Regions from separate parts of the Streptomyces sp. NPDC048258 genome, predicted to be linked through region 1. Evidence: riboswitches for the same ligand, from Rfam matches in the RefSeq annotation. Region 1 holds a riboswitch; the other holds the start of a gene.
What was found. A riboswitch is a leader RNA that binds a small molecule or an ion and turns the genes downstream of it on or off. The one in region 1 is predicted to bind cyclic di-AMP.
Positions count from the first base shown of each region.

Region 2: another riboswitch for cyclic di-AMP. It lies ahead of ACGFYQ_RS09395 (peptidoglycan DD-metalloendopeptidase family protein); the one in region 1 lies ahead of ACGFYQ_RS29445 (transglycosylase family protein).

Region 1 is NZ_JBICZH010000015.1:132,822-136,876, forward strand. Features, by position in the region: gene ACGFYQ_RS29440 (transglycosylase family protein) at 43-1,104, shown strand; cyclic di-AMP (ydaO/yuaA leader) riboswitch at 1,381-1,553, shown strand; gene ACGFYQ_RS29445 (transglycosylase family protein) at 1,557-2,255, shown strand; gene eno (phosphopyruvate hydratase) at 2,539-3,825, shown strand; gene ACGFYQ_RS29455 (septum formation initiator family protein) at 3,917-4,055, shown strand, end outside.
Region 2 is NZ_JBICZH010000003.1:412,477-416,531, reverse strand. Features, by position in the region: gene ACGFYQ_RS09405 (aspartate aminotransferase family protein) at 1-1,166, shown strand, start outside; gene ACGFYQ_RS09400 (tyrosine-protein phosphatase) at 1,185-1,976, opposite strand; cyclic di-AMP (ydaO/yuaA leader) riboswitch at 2,267-2,474, shown strand; gene ACGFYQ_RS09395 (peptidoglycan DD-metalloendopeptidase family protein) at 2,479-3,444, shown strand; gene ACGFYQ_RS09390 (SGNH/GDSL hydrolase family protein) at 3,608-4,055, shown strand, end outside.

The DNA of each region.
Region 1 (4,055 bases):
GGTTCTGCCGTTACCCAGCCGTTATGCGAAAGGTGCAGCCTCATGCGTTCCGGGAACGGCCGTCACAGACGCCCCCGTCAGGTGCCCGCGATAGTCGTCACCGCAGGAGTCACAGGCTCCGCGCTGGCCCTGCCGCTTCTTGCCGCCACCAACGCCTCCGCGGCCGACACCTCCACGTGGGACAAGGTCGCCGAATGCGAGAGCGGGGGCAGCTGGAGCGCCAACTACGGCAGCGGCCAGTACGGCGGCCTCCAGTTCACGCAGGACCAGTGGCAGAGCGCCGGCGGGCTCGACTTCGCCAAGCGGGCCGACCTGGCGAGCCGGTCCCAGCAGATCGCGGTGGCCGAGCGCGTACTGGCCTCCCAGGGGCCGCAGGCGTGGCCGCTGTGCGCTGCCTCGGCCGGACTGGACGGGCAGAGCCCCGCCGCGGCCGTCGACCCCGGTCTGCCCGGCGGCCCGGGGGTGATCGCCCCGACGCCCTCCCGGCCGGACACCACCGTGCCCTCGACGGGGACCGGCAAGCCGTCCACGGACTTCGGCGCCCCGACCCAGCCGGCCCCGAGCCCGTCGGACACCCCGTCGTTCGTGCTCCCCGACGGCCCGCTCGCGCCGTCCCTCGGACTGCCCGTCATGCCCTCGCCGGACGAGCCCACGACCCCGGCCCCGACTCCGACGGACCCGGGTGCGCCGACCGCCCCCGTGGACCCGAGCGCGCCCACCACGCCGCCCGGCACCCCCGGCCTGCCCCCGGTCACCCCGGCCGACCCCACGGCCCCCACAACTCCGGGCGCCACGACGGACCCCGTGGACCCGACGGCACCGGCCGCCCCGGGCGCCTCCGCCGACCCCACCGCACCGCCCGCCACGGCGCCCGAGGGCAGCGGCAAGCACCGCGGAGCGCCCGCGCCCGAGGCACCCGTCACATCTGACGCCGCGTCGGACCCCGTGTACACCGTGAAGGCGGGCGACAGCCTGGCGACCATCGCGGACGCCAAGGGGGTCAAGGGCGGCTGGAACGCGCTCTACGAGGCCAACGAGCAGGTCATCGGCGGGAACGCCGATCTGATCAAGCCCGGTCAGAACCTGGATCTAACCGCGCAATAAGGGCACTTAAGCCACCCGGTAAGAGTTGATTGTCCGTTTTCTGTAAGTGAGACATGTGTCTCTTCCGGTCAACTGGCGTGTCTCGTCCCGGGGCTTCCGCAATCCCCACCCTCACCTGCGCAAACACCCCTACAAGGGGCGCAAGTAGGGGCCGTTTCTCCCCGATGGCGGTCGTTGAACATCGGGGAGAGACCTGTCTACCTTCTGAATCGCTCGCCATCGTGAGCTCCTTCGACCGCATCGCCGAATCCTGCCGGCGGACGGGGGGAACAGTCGTCGCGTCAAGCGCCGAAGGCAGGAGCGGGGGAACCAAGGTAGGTGCCGGGAGCGGCCGTTGAGAGACGGTCACGCCACCGGCTAGGGGTTAAGACGTGCGCTAGGTCGCACGGCCGGGCAACTCACTCGCCCGAACCCGACAGCTCACCTCGTAGGCGTCGGTGAGGAGAAACTCCATGCTGCTTTCCGGCAAGGGCAAGCACCGCCGCGGTTCCAAGGCCGTCCGCATCGTCACGCTCGCCGGTGTCGCCGGTGTGGCCGTCGCCGCCCCCCTGATGGCCGCGGGCTCCGCCAGCGCCGCCACCGCTTCCGAGTGGGACCGCGTGGCGCAGTGCGAGTCCGGCGGCAACTGGGCCATCAACACGGGCAACGGCTACTACGGCGGCCTGCAGTTCTCGTCCTCCACCTGGGCCGCGTACGGCGGCAAGACGTACGCCCCGCAGGCCAACCAGGCCTCGAAGTCCCAGCAGATAGCCATAGCCGAGAAGGTCCTCAAGGGCCAGGGCAAGGGCGCCTGGCCGTCCTGCGGCGTGGGTCTGTCGAACTCCTCCTACACCGGCGGGGGCGCGACCGAGACCCCGAAGCAGACGGAGAAGAAGACCGAGACCAAGAAGACCCAGCCGAAGAAGACCGAGCCGAAGAAGGAGACGAAGCGCTCCGAGACCCCGGCTCCGACCACCCGCTCCGAGCGCTCCGAGGCCCCGGCCCCGAAGACCGGCAACGGCTCGTACGAGGTCAAGTCCGGCGACACCCTGGGCAGCATCGCCGAGGCCAACGGCGTCAAGGGCGGCTGGGAGAAGCTCTTCGAGCTGAACAAGGACATCGTCTCGGACGCCGACCTGATCTTCCCGGGTCAGAAGCTGAAGCTCAGCTGAACACTGCGGCAACAGCCGCAGCAGTCGCAGTAACACGCACCATCCCCACCGCCCGGCGCGCCTCCCCCCACGCGCCGGGCGGCGGCGCGTGCGCCGTCGGAACCGCGGTCATCCGGCGCCGATCCAGAGTCCTATGTCCCGGAAGAGGGGTATTCGGGCTCTTTTTCGTCCCAGGACCCGGGCGGTCGGCCGGTCGAGTGCCCGGAGCCGGTTAGGCTCTAGTCGGCAAGGCCATCCCACGGCCTGACGCCACCGCACACCCAGCGTCACATCCCAGAAGGAGATGCTCGTGCCGTCCATCGACGTCGTCGTAGCCCGGGAAATCCTGGACTCCCGAGGCAACCCCACGGTCGAGGTCGAGGTGGGCCTCGACGATGGCAGCACCGGCCGTGCTGCAGTTCCGTCCGGCGCCTCCACCGGTGCATTCGAGGCCATCGAGCTGCGTGACGGTGACCCCAACCGTTACTTCGGCAAGGGCGTGGAGAAGGCCGTCCTGGCCGTCATCGAGCAGATCGGCCCGGAGCTCGTCGGCTACGACGCCACCGAGCAGCGTCTGATCGACCAGGCCATGTTCGACCTGGACGCCACCGACAACAAGGGCTCCCTCGGCGCCAACGCCATCCTCGGCGTCTCCCTGGCCGTCGCGCACGCCGCGTCCGAGGCCTCGGACCTTCCGCTCTTCCGCTACCTCGGCGGCCCGAACGCGCACCTGCTGCCCGTTCCGATGATGAACATCCTCAACGGTGGGTCGCACGCCGACTCCAACGTGGACATCCAGGAGTTCATGATCGCCCCGATCGGCGCGGAGTCCTTCTCCGAGGCGCTGCGCTGGGGTGCCGAGGTCTACCACACCCTCAAGAAGGTCCTGCACACCAAGGGCCTCTCCACCGGCCTGGGTGACGAGGGCGGCTTCGCCCCGAACCTGGAGTCCAACCGCGCCGCGCTCGACCTCATCGTCGAGGCCATCAAGCAGGCCGGCTACACCCCGGGCAAGGACATCGCGCTCGCGCTCGACGTCGCCGCGTCCGAGTTCTACAAGGACGGCAAGTACGAGTTCGAGGGCCAGTCCCGCTCGGCCTCCGAGATGACCGACTACTACGCCGAACTCGTCGAGGCGTACCCGCTGGTCTCCATCGAGGACCCGCTGTTCGAGGACGACTGGGCCGGCTGGAAGACCATCACCGACCGCCTGGGCGCCAAGGTCCAGATCGTCGGCGACGACCTCTTCGTCACCAACCCGGAGCGCCTGGCCCGCGGTATCGAGGAGGGCTCCGCGAACGCCCTGCTCGTGAAGGTGAACCAGATCGGTTCGCTGACCGAGACCCTGGACGCCGTCGAGATGGCCCAGCGCAACGGCTTCAAGTGCATGATGTCGCACCGCTCCGGTGAGACCGAGGACGTCACCATCGCCGACCTCGCCGTCGCCGTGAACTGCGGCCAGATCAAGACCGGCGCCCCGGCCCGCTCGGACCGCGTCGCCAAGTACAACCAGCTGCTGCGCATCGAGGAGATCCTCGACGACGCCGCGGTGTACGCGGGCCGCAGCGCGTTCCCGCGCTTCAAGGGCTAATCACGCTCTTGCTTCCGTACGTCCCCGCACTCGGTCCCGTACCGTGTGCGGGGACGTATTGCGTAGTGCGTACATAGGGGAGGCGGGATCAATGGCCGGGAACCGGGATCGGTTCTCCACCTTCTCGACCGCGACCAGGCTCAAGCAGCTCGGCGAGCGGACCGCCGCCCACGTCTACCGCTCGCAGTCGCGCCGCCAGGTCCGCCGCAGCCGGCTCACCGGCCGCGCGG
Region 2 (4,055 bases), on a different contig from region 1:
ACCACCCGGTGGTCCGCCGCGCCCTGCACGACGTCCTGGACGCCCAGCTCGCCGACCTCACCCGCTTCGACTGCCAGCCGCTCCCCGGGCTGCTCGCGGAGAAGCTGCTCTCGTACAGCCCGCACCTGGACCGGGTCTTCTTCGGCAACAGCGGCACCGAGGCGGTGGAGACGGCCCTGAAGTTCGCCCGGTACGCCACCGGACGGCCCAGGATCCTCTACTGCGACCACGCCTTCCACGGGCTCACGACGGGGTCGCTCTCGGTGAACGGCGAGGGCGGCTTCCGGGACGGCTTCGCGCCGCTGCTCCCCGACACGAAGATCGCGCTGGGGGACCTGGCCGCCCTGGAGCGGGAGCTGAAGCGCGGGGACGTGGCCGCCTTCGTCGTCGAGCCGATCCAGGGCAAGGGCGTGCTCGCCGCCCCGCCCGGATTCCTGCTCGCCGCGCAGGAGCTGCTGCGCCGGCACAAGGCGCTGCTGATCGCGGACGAGGTGCAGACCGGCCTCGGGCGTACCGGCGACTTCTACGCGTACCAGCACGAGCCGGGCGTGGAACCGGACCTGGTGTGCGTGGCCAAGGCGCTGTCGGGCGGCTACGTGCCGGTCGGCGCGACCCTGGGCAAGGACTGGATCTTCAAGAAGGTCTACTCGTCCATGGACCGGGTCCTCGTGCACTCCGCGAGCTTCGGCTCCAACGCGCAGGCGATGGCGGCCGGACTGGCCGTCCTCTCGGTCATGGAGGACGAGGAGGTCGTGGCCAACGCCCGGGCCATGGGCGACCTGCTGCGCGGACGGCTCGCGGCCCTGGTGGACGAGTACGAGCTGCTGCACGAGGTGCGCGGGCGCGGCCTGATGATCGGCATCGAGTTCGGCCGGCCGTCCTCGCTGGGGCTGCGCAGCCGGTGGGCCATGCTGCAGGCGGCCCGCAAGGGGCTCTTCGCGCAGATGGTCGTGGTGCCGCTGCTGCAGAAGCACCGGATCCTCACGCAGGTGTCCGGGGACCACCTGGAAGTGATCAAGCTCATCCCGCCGCTGATCGTGGACGAGCGGGACGTCGACCGGTTCGTCGGCGCTTTCCGGGACGTCATGGACGAGGCGCACGGCGGGTCCGGGCTGATGTGGGACTTCGGCAGGACCCTGGTGAAGCAGGCCGTCGGCAACCGGTGACGGCCTGCCCCGCCGTCGTCAGTCGAGCAGCCGGTCCCGCAGCCGGCCGAGGGTCTCGGGCGTGAGCCCGAGGCCCTCGGCCAGGTAGCGGTCCACACCGCCCCAGTGCTCGTCGATGGTCTCGAAGGCCGCCTCCAGGTACTCGGCGCGGGCGTCGAAGAGCGGGGCGAGTAGCTCCATCACCTCGGGGGAGCGGGCCTCGGCCGACTCGCTGCTGCGGCGCACCCGGTAGCGGCGGTGCGGGGCGTTCGACTCCAGGTAGTCCGCCACGATCGCCTCCCGCTCGACGCGCAGCGCGAGCAGGGTGACGGCGATCGACAGGCCGGCCCGGTCCTTGCCCGCCGCGCAGTGCAGGAGGGCGGGCACGCTGTCCTCGGCGAGGGCGCGCACCACCCGGCCGTGCTCGGCGGTGCGGTGCTTGATGATCCCGCGGTACGAGTTCGACATCCGGGCCGCGGCCTTCCCGTCGCCCAGGATCGAGCGGAGCTGGTCGAGGTCGCCGTCGCGGACCATCTTCCAGAACTCCCGGCCGTCGGCCGGATCCGAGAGCGGGATGTTGACGTTCCGTACGCCGGGCAGTTCGACGTCCGGCCCCTCCAGGGCGTGGTCGGCGTTGTTGCGGAAGTCGAAGACGGTGTGGAGCCCGAGCGAGGAGAGGAATTCTGCATCGTTTTCAGTGGCATGCGCCAGATGTCCGCTTCGGAACAGTCGTCCCGTCTTGACCCTTCGTCCGTCAGAAGTCGGCAATCCGCCCACATCGCGGAAATTGCGCACTCCGGACAGCTCCGGCTCCTGTATCTGCTGGGTCACGGGAACTCCTCCGCTTCGTCGTGGGGCGTCTGTCCGTCTGTCCGAATTACGCTACTTGGCGCCAACTTGCCATGAACAGCGGCGAGATCGGACACGTCCCCGTGAGCCAGATCATACGGTGACCGTGCGTGCCTGATCGCAAAAGGCGAATGGCCCGGCCGGGGCGGTTGTTGGCAGTGGGGAATGGACGCAGGGTGACCGGAATTCCGTCGGTCCCTCATCCCTGTGATTCCGTCAGGGAATTCACGGCTTGTTACGTGCCGCCTTATGGGATTACCTTCGCGATCGATCCGGGTGGACCGCCGAATCCTGCCACTGCCCGGAAACCGCACCCGACTATTCACGCGCGCGGCAGGAGCGGGGGAACCAGGTAAGCCGCTGTTCCGGATCTTTATTCCGGGATGGCTCGGGGTGAAGCCGTACATGTCCCGCACATGGACGGCCGGACATCTCCAGTCCGAACCCGACAGCTCACCTCGCAGGCGACGGAGAGGAATTCGCCATGTCTGCAAAGGGCAAGCACCGCCGTCCCAAGTCCCGTTCCATGGCCCGCGGCCTCGCCGTCGCGGGCACCGGTGGTGCGGCGCTCGCGCTGCCCCTGATGGGCGCCGCCGGTGCCCACGCGGCCGGCGCTCCGGCCGCCGCGCCGGCCGCGGCCCCCGCCGTGGCGCCGCAGCTTCCCCTCTCGCTCCAGGCCGCGCCCGCCGCCGCCGTGGAGACCGCGCCGACCGTCTACACGGTCGTGCCGGGCGACTACCTCTCCAAGATCGCCGCCGAGCGCCACCTCTCCGGCGGCTGGGAGCGGCTGTACGCCGACAACCGCGAGGCCGTCGGCACCAACCCCTCCCTCATCCACCCGGGCCTGAAGCTGACCCTCGGCGCGAAGGGCGAGGCGGCCCCGGTCGCCGAAACCGCGCCCGCCCCGGCCCCCAAGGCCGCTCCGAAGTCGGCCCCCAAGGCCGCTCCGAAGCTGGCTCCGAAGTCGGCTCCGAAGCCCGCCGAGAAGGCCGCACCGGCGCAGCAGGACTCCGCCGCCGAGGCGCCGGCTTCGCAGCAGTCGGCCGCCGGCTTCGTCGCCCCGGTGAGCGGCGGGATCTCCACCCAGTACAAGGTCGCGGGCAGCATGTGGTCCTCCGGCTACCACACCGGCGTCGACTTCATCGCGAGCTCCGGCACCACCGTCAAGGCCGTCGGCGCGGGCACCGTGGTCTCGGCCGGCTGGGCCGGCGCGTACGGCAACGAGGTCATCATCAAGCACGAGGACGGGACCTACTCGCAGTACGGCCACCTCTCCCAGCTGTCCGTCTCGGCGGGCCAGAGCGTCACCGGCGGCCAGCGCATCGGCCTCTCCGGCTCCACCGGCAACTCGACCGGCCCGCACCTCCACTTCGAGATCCGCACGGGCCCGTCCTACGGCTCGGACATCGACCCGGTCGCCTACCTCCGCTCGAAGGGCGTGAGCATCTGACGGCACCCGCCGTCGGAACACCGACACGCGTGAGGCCGGGGCCCGAGGGGGGTCCCGGCCTCGCGTGTACGTATTCCTTATCCCCCGCGTGGTAAAGATCACGGTCCGTCAACCCCTGCTTACGTTGGCGTAGGTCGTGTACGGGAGTGAAGGATGTCGTCCTGTGGCAGCGACGACGACGACACTCAAGACCATCGGCTCGTACGCGGCGATCGGGGACAGCTTCACCGAGGGCGTGGGGGACCCGGGACCCGGGGATTCTTTTCTCGGCTGGGCGGACCGGCTCGCCGTGCTCCTGGCCGACCGGCGTGACGAGCACGACTTCCGGTACGCGAACCTGGCCGTGCGCGGCCGGCTCCTCGACCAGATCGTGGCCGAACAGGTCCCGCGGGCCAAGGAGCTCGCGCCGGACCTCGTGACCTTCTGCGCGGGCGGCAACGACATCATCCGGCCCGGCAGCGACCCGGACGACGTGGCGGAGCGGTTCGAGGCCGCCGTCGCCGACCTCACCGGGGCCGTCGGCCACGTCATGATCACCACCGGCTTCGACACGCGGGGCGTGCCGGTCCTCAAGCACCTCCGGGGCAAGGTGGCGACGTACAGCGCGCACG